DNA from 2 places in the Flavobacterium cheonanense genome. Region 1 is predicted to be linked to the other one. Evidence: riboswitches for the same ligand, from Rfam matches in the RefSeq annotation. Region 1 holds a riboswitch; the other holds the start of a gene.

Evidence for each region. A riboswitch is a leader RNA that binds a small molecule or an ion and turns the genes downstream of it on or off. The one in region 1 is predicted to bind S-adenosylmethionine.
Region 2: linked by a shared signal. The riboswitch ahead of ABD766_RS09825 (hypothetical protein) and the one ahead of ABD766_RS03025 (homocysteine S-methyltransferase family protein) in region 1 are both predicted to bind S-adenosylmethionine.

What each region holds. Positions count from the first base shown of each region.
Region 1 is NZ_BAABCT010000001.1:653,674-661,969, reverse strand. Features, by position in the region: gene ABD766_RS03040 (GLPGLI family protein) at 1-627, shown strand, start outside; gene ABD766_RS03035 (carboxypeptidase-like regulatory domain-containing protein) at 707-3,418, shown strand; gene metK (methionine adenosyltransferase) at 3,491-4,741, opposite strand; SAM riboswitch class I at 5,021-5,127, shown strand; gene ABD766_RS03025 (homocysteine S-methyltransferase family protein) at 5,199-6,188, shown strand; gene metH (methionine synthase) at 6,188-8,296, shown strand, end outside.
Region 2 is NZ_BAABCT010000005.1:8,164-16,459, forward strand. Features, by position in the region: gene ABD766_RS09790 (DNA translocase FtsK) at 1-663, shown strand, start outside; gene lolA1 (outer membrane lipoprotein periplasmic chaperone LolA1) at 665-1,306, shown strand; partial or broken gene ABD766_RS09800 (LptF/LptG family permease) at 1,312-2,748, shown strand; gene ribB (3,4-dihydroxy-2-butanone-4-phosphate synthase) at 3,101-4,231, shown strand; tRNA gene ABD766_RS09810 (tRNA-Ser) at 4,390-4,474, shown strand; partial or broken gene ABD766_RS09815 (Sir2 family NAD-dependent protein deacetylase) at 4,624-4,881, opposite strand; gene ABD766_RS09820 (hypothetical protein) at 5,090-5,515, opposite strand; SAM-I-IV-variant riboswitch at 5,723-5,818, opposite strand; gene ABD766_RS09825 (hypothetical protein) at 5,814-6,128, opposite strand; SAM-I-IV-variant riboswitch at 6,189-6,284, opposite strand; SAM-I-IV-variant riboswitch at 6,434-6,528, shown strand; gene ABD766_RS09830 (hypothetical protein) at 6,681-6,953, shown strand; gene ABD766_RS09835 (hypothetical protein) at 6,956-7,402, shown strand; gene ABD766_RS09840 (PP2C family protein-serine/threonine phosphatase) at 7,533-8,252, shown strand.

The sequences.
Region 1 (8,296 bases):
AATTTTGAGTCAACTTACAGGCAAGAAGAAAAATTAGACAAACCAAAACCAGTCGATGGAAGACAAATACAAGTTTCATTTGGCGGTCAAGTTGGCTCAAAATTGTATAAAAATTTAAAAAACAATTATTTTTCAGAAGAAAAAGACCTATTTGGAAAAGAGTTTTTAGTTAAAGATTCTCTAGAAACTTTCAAATGGGAGTTTATAAATGAAGAAAAGAAAATAGGAAATTATACGTGTTCTAAAGCTCAACTTTTAATCCCAGTTTCTGAAAAAGATAAAAAAGAATATGAAGAGTTTAAAACGAAAAAGAATGAAGGTAGAACAAATTTTATTCAAATGTCTGAACCAAAAGAGCAAATAATTGAAGCTTGGTACACAACTGAAATTCCTATTTCAAACGGACCGGATAAATATTGGGGATTACCAGGACTAATTTTAGAATTGCATGATGGAACTACTAGCCTTTTGTGCACAAAAATAATTCTCAACCCAGAAAAGAAATTTGAAATAAAGGAACCAACAAACGGGAAAAAAATAAATCAAATGCAATTTAAAGAAATTGAGGAAGAAAAAATCAAGAGTATGATGAATAAAGATGGAGTTATCGAAATAAAAATGAAATAAAAATGTTAACATTTAACAATAATTTGGTAACATTTCTTCTATTATTTAGTCATATTTGTTTCATCAATCAAATGTAAAAATGAATAAATTATTATTTCTTGGAATTTTTTTATTAAGTGCTGTAAGTTTTTCTCAAACTATCCGATTTGAAGGTGTTGTTTTAGAATCTGGAAAAGCACCTCTTGAAATGGCTAATATTATGGCTGTTAATCAAGCAACAAAAGGAATGGATGGTTACGCAATAACCAATGATAAAGGAAGATTTGTTTTAAATCTAAAACCAAATTCAACCTACTTAATTAAGTTGAGTTATATTGGAATGGAAAACAAACAAATCACCGTAGAAACCAAAACAGAAAATATAACACAAAATATTTCAATGGAACCAGGCGGAATTCAGCTTGATGGTGTTGAAATTGTTCGTGAAATGCCAGTTTCAATCAAAGGCGATACTATTGTTTACAACGCAGATTCTTTTAAATCTGGTACTGAAAGAAAGCTTGAAGATGTTCTAAAAAAACTTCCTGGAGTAGAAGTAAATGCTGATGGAGAAGTAGAAGTAGAAGGTAAAAAAGTAACCAAATTAATGGTTGAAGGCAAAGACTTTTTTGATGGTGATACCAAACTTGGTGTAAAAAATATTCCAGCAGATGCCATTGATAAAATTCAAGTGCTAAGAAATTATAATGAAAATTCTATCCTAAAAGGTGTTGAAAATAATCAGGATAATTTAGCAATGAACATCAAACTAAAAGAAGGTAAGAAAAACTTTTGGTTTGGTGACATGACTGCAGGTGGCGGAACAGCCGATGATAATAACTATGATCGCTATTTTATTAATCCTAAGTTGTTTTATTACAATCCTAAATATAGTATTAATTTGATTTCAAATTTTAATAATATTGGAGAATTACCATTAACGGTGCAAGATTATTTTAAGTTCACAGGTGGTTTTAGAAGTATGATGGCTAAAGGTGGTTCAAACTTTAATGTTGCCTCTAATGATTTAGGAATTTCATTACTAAGAAATAATCGTGCAAAAGAAATTGAAACACAATTTGGAGCTACAAACTTTTCATATAATCCAACAAAAGCTTGGACTTTAAGTGGTTTCGGAATACTTTCTTCATCAATAACCGATTTAGAAACAAAGACACAAACTAATTTTTTACAACCAAATTCTTCTAATGTTGCTTCAACAGAAAACAGAAATGAAGTGGCACATCAAAAAAGTAATTTAGCACTTTTTAAATTAAGTTCTAGCTACAAACCAAGCGCAAGATTTCAATTTGACTACGACATTCTATCAAAGTTTTCTAAACAAGATGAAGATAATTCTTTGCTAAGACAATCAATAGTAGGTAGTTCATCAAATACAGAAAATATTTTAACAGCTAAAAGACAAGATCCTAAATCTGTAAACCAGAATTTGAGTTTTTATTATACACACAACGATAAAAATATTTTTGCACTAGAAATGCAACATTTGTATCAGGATGAAGATCCTTTTTACAATGCTAATTTACAAACACAGCCTTTCAGTTTTGCGGGTTATTTAGCAGGTCAAAATAGAAATGATATTAATCAAACACGTTTTGTAAGAACTAATAAATTAGATACAAAACTAGATTATTACTATATGCTGACGGCTAAAAGTAATATCAATATAACTCTAGGAAATACATACTCATTTCAAAGCTTTGATTCATCAATCTATCAAATATTAGATAACGGAACCCAAAATAATTTGACTGATGCCAGTACTACCAATAATGTAAATTATAACTTTAATGACGCTTTCCTTGGATTGCATTATAAAATTTTGACTGGAAAATTCACGTTCACTCCAGGAGTAAGTTTGCATGCATATAATATGACAAACAGTCAACTAGGAACCGATTTTTCACTAAATTTCTATAGAGTACTGCCAGATTTCTTAGCGTTATATCAAATCAAAAAAGCAGAAACATTGACATATAATTATGCTATGACCAACAGTTTTACTGATATCAATAGGTTAGCTGAAGGTTTTGTGTTAAACGGATTTAATAGTTTGTCTAGAGGAAGTAGAACGCTTGAAAATGCTACACAGCAAACTCATTCGCTGCGTTATTTTAAATATAATATGTTCAACTTTGAAAATATTACTGGTTTTATTACTTATGCCAGAACAATTGATGCTGTAAAATCAAGAGCAAATTTCGTTGGTGTAAACCAAACTTCTTCACCTTTCAATACTGATTTTGCAGAAGAAACTTTATCTGGTTTTGGTAGTTATGGTCGTTCTTTCTCAAAAAACTATAAAGCTTCGTTTAATACAAGATTAAATTGGGCAAAGTTTAATAATTTTCAAAATGGTGTTTTTGCTACAGCAGAAAGTTTTACTCAAGTTCATACATTAACAGCGTCTACAAATTATAAAAATGCACCAAATATTGAATTAGGGTATTCTTATACTGTAAACGATTACAATAATGCTAAATTCTTCACCGATAAACCTTTTGTAAGATTAGATTATTACTTCTTAAAGAGTTTTTCTTTTGTCTCAGAGTATGAATTCTATCACTACTACAACAAGGATAAAACGGTCGAAAATGAATATGATTTCTTGTCTGCAAGTTTAATTTATCAAAAAACAAAAGATAGCAAATGGGAATATAAAATTGCAGCTACCAATATTTTGAATACCAAATCTTTGAACGACGATAGTTTTTCTCAATTTTCAACAAGAACATCGCAATATATAGTTCAACCAAGGTATTTAATATTTAGTTTGAAATACAATTTATAAAACAAAAAACCTGACTAGAAATAGTCAGGTTTTTCTTTGCGAACTTCGCAATATAACTTTGTGTCTTGGTGGTTAAATTCCAAAAGCAGCTTTTACTTGATCTACAAAATCTAATTTTTCCCAAGTAAACAATTCAACAGTTACAGTTTTAGATTCACCATTTGGCAATTTAAATGTTTTAGTTACCGTTTCGGATTTTCTTCCCATGTGACCATAAGCAGCCGTTTCGCTGTAGATTGGGTTTCTCAATTTCAAACGTTGCTCGATGAAGTAAGGACGCATGTCAAAAATTCCTTCAACAATTTTGCTAACCTCTCCATCAGTCATATTTACTTTAGAAGTTCCATAAGTATTTACGTTGATAGAAGTTGGTTTTGCAACTCCAATAGCATACGATACTTGAACTAAAACTTCGTCACACAAACCTGCAGCAACTAAGTTTTTAGCAATATGTCTAGTAGCATAAGCAGCAGAACGGTCTACTTTACTTGGATCTTTTCCAGAGAAAGCACCACCACCGTGAGCTCCTTTTCCACCATAAGTATCTACAATAATTTTTCTTCCTGTCAATCCTGTATCTCCGTGAGGTCCACCAATTACGAATTTTCCAGTTGGATTAATATGATAAGTAATATTGTCATTAAAGAAGTGAGCATATTGAGGATATTTCGCTTTAATTCTTGGAATCAAAATTGAAATCAAATCACTTTTAATTTTAGCCAACATAGTAGCTTCATCAGCAAAATCATCGTGCTGTGTAGAAATTACAATAGCATCAATTCTTTGTGGTTTATTATCATCAGAATATTCTAAAGTTACTTGCGATTTAGCATCAGGACGTAAATAAGTAATTTCAGAATTCTCTCTTCTTATATTAGCCAATTCAATTAATAAAGCGTGTGCAATATCTAAAGCTAATGGCATGTAGTTTTCAGTTTCATTAGTTGCATAACCAAACATCATTCCTTGGTCACCAGCACCTTGCTCTTCTTTACTAGCTCTATCAACTCCTTGATTAATATCAGCAGATTGTTCGTGAATTGCAGATAATACACCACAAGAATTTGCCTCAAACATATATTCACTTTTAGTGTAACCAATTTTTTTGATTACATCTCTTGCAATTGTTTGCACATCTAAATAAGTGTCTGATTTTACTTCTCCAGCAAGAATTACTTGACCAGTTGTAACTAAAGTTTCACACGCTACTTTAGATTCAGCATCAAATGCTAAAAAGTTATCAATTAATGCATCACTAATTTGATCAGCTACTTTGTCCGGATGTCCTTCACTCACTGACTCTGACGTAAATAAATAAGCCATAATATAATTTATTTTAAAATTAATTTTAGTGAAGAAAAAAGAAAAATTGCAAGTAAAAGCTAAAGAAGGTATTCTGCTTTAGCATTTTTTTACGAGGTTGCAATCAGTTCAAATTTTTCCTCTTTATTTCGAGTGCAAATGTATGAAATCAATTTGAATTGCAAATTATTATCAACTTTTTTTTGAAAAATCACTAAATCGTTATAGTTTTTATTTTTTTACAAACACTTGCAAAATAAGTTTCTATGTTATTACTTTGCACTGTTCATAAACTTATTGATGTTATCACGAAAGCCCGAGGGAATAGACCCTATGAAAGCTTAGCAACCCTACACTGTAGAAGGTGCTACATTCTAGTTTAAAGTAAATTTAAGCAAAGATAACCACGAGAATTCCTCTCACTTTCCATGATAACATATAATTAAACAACAGCAACTTTAGAAGTTGTGCTATTTATATGTCAAAAATAAACCAAGCAATAAAAGAAAGAATCCTAGTTCTCGATGGAGCAATGGGAACCATGTTACAACGCAACAATTTCTCTGAAGAAGATTTTCGCGGCCAACGTTTCAAAGATTTTCCACATCCTTTAAAAGGAAACAACGATTTACTTTCTATCACACAACCCGAAGCCGTAAAACAAGTTCATCGTTTGTATTTTCAAGCAGGAGCAGATATCGTAGAAACCAACACGTTTTCTGGAACAACAATCGGAATGGCCGACTACCATATGGAAGATTTGGTTTACGAGTTAAACTACGAATCAGCCAAAATTACCAGAGAGGTTGCTGACGAATTCACAGATAGACCTAGATTTGTAGCAGGCTCCATAGGACCAACAAACAGAACGGCTTCGATGAGTCCAGATGTAAACGATCCAGGATTTCGTGCCGTGACTTTTGATGATTTAAAAACTGCCTATCGTCAACAAGTAGAAGCTCTAATCGATGGTGGTTGCGATGTTTTATTAGTAGAAACCATTTTCGATACACTAAACGCCAAAGCTGCACTTTTCGCTATTGAAGAAGTAAAAGAAGAACGAAATTTAGATATTCCAGTAATGGTTTCAGGCACAATTACAGATGCTTCAGGAAGAACGCTTTCAGGTCAAACAGTCGAGGCATTTTTAATTTCTATTCAACATATAGATTTATTAAGCATCGGATTCAATTGTGCACTTGGAGCAGACCAATTAAAACCCTATTTACAGCGTTTAGCCATGAATACGCAATTAAATATTTCTGCACATCCAAACGCAGGTTTACCAAACGCTTTCGGGCAATACGATCAAACACCATTAGAGATGCAAGCCTTAATTAGAGAATATCTAAAAGATAATTTAGTAAATATTATTGGTGGTTGTTGCGGGACAACACCAGAGCACATTAAAGCAATTGCAGAGGTTGCCAAAGAATTCAAACCAAGACAAATTTTAGAAACAATATAATGACGGAAGTAAAGAATAAATATCTAAAATTATCAGGATTAGAACCTTTAATCGTAACACCCGAAACCAATTTTGTTAATGTTGGAGAACGAACTAATGTTACAGGTTCACGTAAATTTCTACGATTAATAAAAGAAGAAAAATACGAAGAAGCACTTGATATTGCAAGAAATCAAGTAGAGGGTGGTGCCCAAATTATCGATGTCAATATGGATGAAGGAATGTTAGATGGTGTTTATGCTATGACCAAGTTCTTAAATCTAATTGCCGCAGAGCCAGATATTGCTCGAGTTCCAGTAATGATTGATAGCTCCAAATGGGAAATAATCGAAGCTGGATTAAAAGTCATTCAAGGAAAAGGTGTGGTGAATTCTATTTCACTTAAAGAAGGGAAAGAAGTTTTTATTCATCATGCCAAATTGATAAAAAGATACGGAGCAGCTGTAATCGTAATGGCATTTGATGAAGAAGGTCAAGCTGATACTTACGAAAGAAGAATCGAAATCTGTAAAAGAAGTTATGATATTTTGGTTGATGAGGTTCATTTTCCAGCAGAAGATATAATTTTTGACCCAAATATTTTCCCTGTAGCTACAGGAATGGACGAACATAAATTAAACGCATTAGATTTTTTTAGAGCTACAAAATGGATTCGTGAAAATCTTCCTTATGCCAACATTTCAGGTGGTGTGAGTAATGTTTCGTTTTCGTTTCGTGGTAATGACAAAGTGCGTGAAGCAATGCATTCGGCTTTTCTTTATCATGCCATCAAAAACGGTATGACTATGGGAATTGTAAATCCAGAAATGTTAGAGATTTACGATGAAATAGATCCAATTTTATTAGAGCATGTAGAAGATGTTTTGTTGAATAGAAGAGATGATGCTACAGAAAGATTATTGGATTTAGCAGAAACCTTCAAAGGAGATTTCAAAACCAATGAAAAAGCAATTCAAGAATGGCGAAATGGTTCTGTTCAAGAAAGATTGACACATTCTTTAGTAAAAGGAATAGATGAATTCATAGAAATAGACGTTGAAGAAGCTCGAGTAAATTCAGAAAAAGCTATTGATGTAATCGAAATCAATTTAATGGCAGGAATGAATGTTGTGGGTGATTTATTCGGAAGCGGAAAAATGTTTTTACCGCAAGTAGTTAAATCAGCTCGTGTTATGAAGAAAGCCGTTGCTTATCTTTTACCATTTATCGAAGCACAAAAAGACGGAAAATCTTCATCAGCAGGAAAAGTATTAATGGCAACTGTAAAAGGCGATGTTCACGATATTGGAAAAAATATTGTAGCAGTAGTTTTAGGTTGTAATAACTTTGAAATCATCGATTTAGGAGTTATGGTTCCACCAGAAAAAATCATTCAAGCAGCCATTGAACATAATGTAGATATTATCGGATTGAGTGGATTGATTACGCCATCGTTGGACGAAATGGTTTATTTAGCAAAAGAGTTGGATAAATTAAACATCAAAATTCCAATTATGATTGGTGGCGCAACAACTTCACGTGCTCATACAGCCGTAAAAATTGCACCAGAATATAAAGAAACTGTTGTTCATGTAAACGATGCTTCACGTGCAGTAACTGTAGCTAGTAACTTGTTGCAAGAAGAGACTAAAGAAGGCTATGTAAAAGCCATTCGAGAAGAATATGACAAACTTCGTGAAGGCTATCTAAGTAGAAGTCGCGATAAAAATTATCTTTCCATTGAAGAAGCACGTAAGAATAAATTGCAATTAGATTGGGATAATTTCAATCCAGCAAAACCTAATTTCATTGGAACAAAAACCATAGAAGTTGAACTTTCTGAGTTAGTAGATTTCATCGATTGGACACCGTTTTTCCAATCGTGGGAATTACATGGAAAATTTCCAGCGATTTTGACTGATGAAGTTGTGGGTGAACAAGCCACAAGTTTATTTGATGATGCTCAAAAAATGCTAAATCAAATCGTTTCAGAAAAATGGCTAACAGCCAAAGGAATTCTTGGAATTTTTCCAGTAAACACAATTAACGATGATGACATAGCAGTTTATACAGAACCCGAAACTCATAACTCGCAACTCGCAACCTTTCTAACTCTAAGACAACAATCT
Region 2 (8,296 bases), on a different contig from region 1:
GTCGATGAGTTTGCCGATTTAATTATGACCGCCGGAAAAGAAGTGGAAACACCAATTGCTCGTTTGGCACAATTAGCTCGTGCTATAGGAATTCACTTAATCATTGCTACACAAAGACCTTCGGTTAATGTAATTACGGGTATGATTAAAGCTAACTTTCCTGCGAGAATTGCTTTTAGAGTAACCTCAAAAATTGACTCAAGAACTATATTAGATTCTGGTGGTGCCGATCAATTGATTGGACGTGGAGATTTATTGTTTTCTAATGGAAATGATTTAGTTCGTGTACAATGTGCCTTTGTAGACACACCTGAAGTTGAAAAAATTGTAGATTATATTGGTTCTCAAAAAGCTTATGCAAGTGCGTTCATGCTTCCTGAGTATGTTGGAGAAGAAAGCAGCATGAAATTAGACATCGATATTTCTGAAAGAGATTCTATGTTTAGAGAAGCTGCAGAAATAATTGTGACCGCGCAACAAGGTTCGGCATCATTATTGCAAAGAAAATTGAAACTAGGTTACAATCGTGCCGGAAGACTAATAGATCAACTAGAAGCAGCCGGAATTGTTGGACCTTTTGAAGGTAGCAAAGCCAGAAGTGTAAACATTCCAGACTTGGTAGCTTTAGATCAATTTTTAAACAATGAACAAAACAATAATTAAAATGAATAAATTTCTGTCAATTGCGTTACTACTTTTTGTTAGTTTAACCGCTAATGCACAAGATAAAAAAGCTAAAGAGCTTTTAGACGATGTAACTGAAAAAATTAAAAGTTATAAGAACATCGTTATTGATTTTAAATACACTTTGAATAACGCCAAAGAAAACATCAACCAAGAAAGCAAAGGAAATGTAACTTTGGAAGGAAATAAGTATGTTCTTAATTTTATGGGCGTAACTAAAATTTACGACGGAAAGAAATCCTACACTATAAATCCAGAAGATGAAGAAGTTACTATTTCAAGTGTAAATGACAAAGATGATAAAGCTATTACGCCTGCCAAAATGCTAACGTTTTTCAATAGTGGTTATAAATATTCTATGGATATTTCTCAAAACATTAAAGGACGTAAAATTCAATACATCAAATTAATTCCGAATAGCGCTAAAGACCAACGTAAAGAGGTTTTGTTAGGAATTGATGTTCAAACTAAAACCATTTACAACCTTATAGAAGTTGGTAAAAATGGTACAAAAACTACATTGACTGTTAATTCTTTCAAAACCAATCAGCCATTGTCAAAAAATCAATTTACATTTGTAGCGAGTAAATATCCTAACTACTACATCAATAAATTAGATTAGCTTTTGTGAAAATATTAGACAAGTATTTATTAAAATCATTCCTGATTACATTTACTACGGTATTTGTAATCTTGTTTTTTATATTCATACTTCAAACCGTCTGGTTATTCATTTCAGAGTTGGCTGGTAAAGATTTAGACTTCCTTTTAGTCGTGAAATTTTTACTATTCTCTATGCCAAGAATAGTTCCGCTAGTATTGCCTTTATCTGTATTATTAGCTTCTATTATGACTTTTGGAAGCTTGGCAGAAAACTACGAATTTGCAGCAATGAAATCTTCTGGAATTTCTTTTCAGAGAACCATGAGAAGCATCACCGTATTTATAATTTTACTAAGCATTTTATCCTTTTTCTTTGCCAACAATGTAATTCCTTACGCAGAATATAAGTTCATCAACTTTAGACGAAATATCGCTCAAGTTAAGCCAGCAATGGCAATCGCAGAAGGTCAATTTAGTGAAGTTGGAAATTATACCATCAAAGTAGATAAAAAATCAGGTGAGAAAGGAAACTTTCTTATTGGAGTAACCATTCATAGGAAACTTCCAAATGGTGAAGGAAATACAACCGTAATTAAAGCTAAAAAAGGTGAACTAATAAGTAGTGAATCATCTAATACTCTAAAATTAGTTTTAACAGACGGAAATTACTACGAAGACATTATTCCTAAGAAATATGAAGAACGTCCTAGAATTCCATTTGCTAAAGGAACCTTCAAACGTGATGTAATTAATATTGATTTATCAAAACTGAATCAATCGAGTATGGATGAAGTGGATATTTCAAATACTAATACCATGCTTAATATAAGTGAGTTACGATTTACTATTGATTCACTTAATACCAATTACAAAAAAGACCTTCGCTCCTACACAGAGAACATTTATTTGCGAACTGGTATAAACAATACTTACTATCAACCCGATAGTACGCAAGTAAGAACCAAAGTTTCTTCCAATAATTTATTGGCTAATCTTACTGATAGTCAAAAAAGTGAGATAGTAAAAATTGCTTTTAGTAATATAGAAAATACTGTTTTTTCTATTGACAGTTCTATTTTTGAAATGCAAGCCAAACAGAAAAGTATCAACAAACATTGGATTGCATTACATGACAAATACATGATTGCCTTTTCATGCTTATTGATGTTTTTTATTGGAGCACCACTAGGTTCTATCATCCGAAAAGGTGGTTTGGGATTACCAATTGTATTTGCAGTAGCGATTTTTATTGTATTCCATTTTATCAATACTTTTGGAAAAAGAGTAGCTCAAGAAGACGGAATGACACCCTTTATGGGCGTTTGGATGTCGTCGATTGTATTAACTCCTCTAGCAGTATTACTTACCTATAGAGCTATTAATGACATTGGAGGTATGGTAAGTTTTGATGGTGTTTTACTTCCTCTTCAAAAGTTTTTTACAAAAAAAGCACAAGAGAATGAGAATGCAACTCCAAAAACTATTGATGCCTTATTTGATACTAAATCACACATCGAAAAGTATCAAAAATATGCCAATTTTGGGTTAATCGCTTATGCTATAACATTCATAACCTGCATACTATGGTTTATAAATAGTTCAATTATCATCACAATTTTGTTTGGATTAAGTATTATAGTATTACTATATTTTATATATCAATCACAACAAATAGTTTCAAAAATAAGCAAGGCACATTGTATAGCAATCGAACCTGGTATGGGTATTTCACTATTAACTGGTTTTCCTTTTTATGGTTTGCTTTACCTTTACACAAAAAAAGTTTTGAACACATTAACTACTAATTAAGATCATGTCAAATAACATACAACTCAACACTATAGAAGAAGCTATCGAAGACATTCGTCAAGGTAAAGTTATTATTGTTGTTGATGATGAAGATAGAGAAAATGAAGGCGATTTCTTGGCTGCTGCCGAAAAAGTAACTCCCGAGATGATTAATTTTATGGCTACACATGGTCGTGGATTAATTTGTGCACCATTAACTGAAAGTCGTTGTAAAGAATTGGATTTACACGCGATGGTTAGAAACAATACAGACCACATGGAAACTGCATTTACGGTTTCTGTAGATTTAAAAGGAAATGGCGTTACTACTGGTATTTCAGCAGCTGATAGAGCCAAAACGATTCTTTCTTTAGTGGATGAAAACACAAAACCCTATGATTTAGCGCGTCCTGGACATATCTTTCCGTTGGTTGCAAAGCAAGGTGGCGTTTTGAGAAGAACTGGTCATACAGAAGCAGCAATTGATTTTGCACGTTTAGCTGGATTCAAATCGGCTGGAGTTATTGTTGAAATCATGAATGAAGATGGAACAATGGCTCGTTTACCACAATTGGTTGAAGTGGCAAAGAAGTTTGATTTAAAATTAGTTTCCATTGAAGCTTTGGTGGCTTACAGAATGCAACACGATAGCTTAATTGTAAAGAAAGAAGATTTTGAAATAGAAACACGTTTCGGACAATTTCGTTTGAGAGCTTATCTACAAACCACAAATAAACAGGTTCACGTAGCTTTAACTAAAGGAAGTTGGAGTAAAGGTGAATCTATCTTAACACGTATCAATTCAACGCAAATCAACAACGATATTTTAGGAACCTTGACCAACAATGCCGACAAAAAATTGGATGATATGTTCCGATTGATTAACGAAGAAGGCAAAGGTGCCGTTATCTTCATTAATCAAGAAGTACAATCGTTAGATTTATTGAATCGTTTAAAAGAACTTAAAGTATTACAAGAACAAGGAATCATCAATGCACCACAAATTAGAATGGATGCGAAAGATTTTGGTATTGGAGCCCAAATATTGCACGACATAGACATTTCTAAAATACGATTAATCACCAATACGCAACATACAAAACGTGTTGGAATGATTGGATATGGATTAAAAATCACGGATTACGTGGGTTATTAATGCAAAAAAAAAGCAGAATTTAAGTTTCTAAAGTATAGAAAATGAAACGATTAGTTTTTATAATAAAAATTAATCGTTTTTTTGTTTAAAATCTATTTGGAAAACAAAAAAAGGTTACTATATTTGCATCCGCAATACGGAAGTATGTGCGTCTTACTGGAGAAATGGCAGAGCGGTCGAATGCGGCAGTCTTGAAAACTGTTGACTGTAACAGGTCCGGGGGTTCGAATCCCTCTTTCTCCGCATAATTAAAACCCTAACAATTGATTATCAATTGGTTAGGGTTTTTTATTTCTAGCCCTAGTCCACATTTAGCCCACAATCAATTTAAAATCTATTTACCAAAGAATACAAGCCTTTTAAGCTGTTTTTAGCTTGTAAATTCCATTCTTGATATTTTGTGTGATTACGGTTACTTTGTATTTGGTTTCTAATTGGGCAATCAAACGGTGAGCTTCGTTGGTTTCTACCTCATCTAATTGTCTTCTTCTTGCATTGTAAATATCTAAAACCAATTGCGGATTCTTGTCAAAACCTTCAGGTGAAGCTACCTCTTCTATTTTGTGCTTGTTCCATAAGCCATTGGCATCACGAAAGGTACTAATGCAGCTTTCTTGACTGATACGGCTCCTGTTAAAAAAAAACGATATGGTTTGTTTGTTGCATTACAGTGTCGATTTTTTAAACTTATATAAGCTATAGTTCAAATAAAGAAACCTAATTCCGAAAAACAGCAAAAGAAATGGATACACTATGCAAAAAACAATGAAATTAAATTCATAATAAGATATTCCTACTAGATTTGACATGTTAATAATAAAATCGGTGCAATACACATACAGTTGCCCACCTAAGTTTTCAATTATTTCCATTTTTATGCTTTTTTAGAGTTGCGATTTTTATAGTTAAATGACGATTCCAAATAATAAGTACTCCAATCGTCAAAGGAAAGAAAACTACATATAGCAATATATTTGCTGCTCCATAATTACCTGTTGCCATTAGTAATCGAATGGTTCCAAAATAAATTGGGTCGGTATATGGAAAACTGGTTTTTAGCCATTTCGTATGATGTTTTTTACAATACAACGTGTTATTATGACATATCCACGTACATTGTTTGGCATCTGCTTTATTACTATTTATTGCTTCAATCGTGTTAACTCGATAACCTTTTTCCTTCTTTTTAAGGGCAATTGTTTCATTCACAATTACCATGAATAAGAATGGTAGTAAAAAGACCGTTATATTGAATCCAATGGATTTTAATTTTTTAATTTTCATTATTATATGCTTTATATTTGAATATAAAAATTACTAAAATATGTTTCCTCTGAGTTTTTTTTTGAATTTACAAACTATTTAAATGGTCATAAATATCGTTATCGCTTTATTATTTTTCTCAATTAATGAGATAGCTGATGTTTTCATAAACATAACAAATTAAAAATGAAACTACTGTTATGCCAAAAAAATGTAACTAAAAATTGCATTTATCAACACATTTGAACGACTGTTCTGCATACTAAGCCACCATGTCGTGAGTTGATCGGTTGGCTAACCCAATGGATTATCTTGATGCTTAATTAATATATACTTTTTGTTTATTAAACCAAAAGTAATTTTTAATAGGCACTAATTTATTACCTATTAATTCAACAGGAAATGCATAAGAGACTGAAAGTAAGGTATTCGTTTTCGGACAAATTGAAATAATTTCAGAATAATCCCAACCTCTACTTATTATTTCTTGCTCCAAAGTATTGAGGTATATACTGAGTAAAACTCCGAAAGTTTTTAGGCCTACATTCCCATTAAAAATCTTGACTAACGATTCATCAGAATAACTCTTGAATTGATTAATCCACTGCTCTCTTTGTTCGGCAAACTGATTCATAACATAGCAATTAAAATTATACACTTATTGTCATGTCGTATCAAAACGGTAAAAAATAATATTTCTCAACACATTTGAACGACTGTTCCGCATACTAAACCACCGTGTCGTGAGCTGATCGGTTGGCAGGAAATAAATTCCTTCCAGATGCTGGGTGCATAATTAAATAAAAAAAATGAAACATACAATAAAAATATTTTAATAAAATAAAAATTATTTAAAATATTAATTATCAATAACTTAAAAATTATTTATATAGAAATGTTGTTAAAAATTTTGTAGATTGAAAGTTTATTAATATCTCTGCAAAGTATTTCGAACCCATTTAGGGTACCAACCGAGTGTAGACACCACGGTGGTAAAACAATACGGGCCCGTCCGGTCAAAATAAACGTAAGTTTACCCAGACAAACCTTATTTTCGAAATACAAGTAACGATAGTTTAACTTAATCATTATTTGTATGAAAAATGTATTGCACGTTTTTTTTAATGACCACACTTCCCTTCAAATTGAGGGTGTGGTCAAAAAAACGGAGGACACTTTTTTAAAAGTGCACGAACTTAAAGAAGGTAATTTGCCTTTATTTATTGAATTAGAACACCAACAGGTAAATACTTTACTTGAACTTACCAAAATGTATCCCTATGTTTTGTTGTATTTTAATCAAGAAGATGATGGGATTCTATTTAAAGGAGCCGCATTTAATTGTAACGAATCTGAAATGCAGTTTTCCATTACGACTCAGTACAAAAAGATTCTTTTATTACCTCTTCCGATTAGTTTTAAGGTAAATGAGGTAACACATATTAATTTAATTGTTTAGTTATGGATACTAATTCAAAAAATAAAGAAAACGAAAATTGGCACGAACATAAAATGTTTAAAGATGGTTATGGCAAGTTCCCTTATGTAATACTAAAAGTGGGCTATGCTTTATTTATGCAAATTCCAATCCATTTTAATAAAAACAATGATTTTAGTAACTATCCAGGCACCCATATCAATGGTATTTCTGAACAAGAGATAAAAGATTTCGAACAAGAGTATTCCGCACCGCTTCATGAAAAAATTATTGAACATTGTTTATGGATGAAAAACAAAATCGAAGCAGAGAAAGCTAAACCCATCAAAATGTGCTTGGTGGAAGGTCCTGAAACATCTTATTATTTTGATGAAGAGGGTATCCAATTTAGTACCAATATTCCTGGTGGTGGTACATTACTTACCCAAGATAACAAAGTCATTGGTATGAATGTGCAACATTATTTATAATTAGTAACTTAAAACAAATGCTTATGTAAAATCAAAGAATTTAAGGTTAAACAATATTTCAAAAACAATAAAGTCAAAGAACAAAAAAGCAACCATCATTCTCATTTCTAACTAAAAAACATTAATAATAATGATATACATCAAATCAGAAGCTTATTTAACCGAAAAAGGACAGTGTGATGTAAATGAAGATACTATAGTATTTGAAAAAGAAGCACTTTACCTGATTTGTGATGGCGTGGGAGGAAATGGGAATGGTCAAGTTGCTTCAAAATTAGTGGCAACAACTGTAAATAACTTTTATAAAAACAATCCTAATTTCGAATTATCGAATTTAGAAGTTACAATAGCGGATGCAATTATACAATTTAAGAAGAAAAATCCATCCATGAAGCTAATGGCAAGCACCATAGCTTTGACTAGATTGACAACCAAGTCAATACAAATTGCTTGGATTGGCGATAGCTTAGTTTACCATATCAGAAATGGACATTGCAACTATAAAACAAAAGGGCATACATGGGTTAACGAAGCTATTGATAAAGGTGAAATCACAACACTAGAACAGTATTTTCATCCCAATAAAAATCAAGTTACACGAATCATAAATGGGAACCAACCTCCTACTCCACTTGATTGTCATATAGTAACAGACCTTCAAGAAAATGATTATTTTTTACTGATTTCAGATGGCGTATTAGAAGCTTTCATTGAAGATGATTTAATGGCACTGTTTAAATCTAATGATTCATGCACTGAAATCATAACGACCATCAACCAACAATGTGCACAATTTTCTATTGATAATTATTCGGCTATTCTTTATCAGATTGGAATAAATGAAAATTAAAAAAAATATCAGTAAATCAGTTACTATCAATCACAAAATCAATT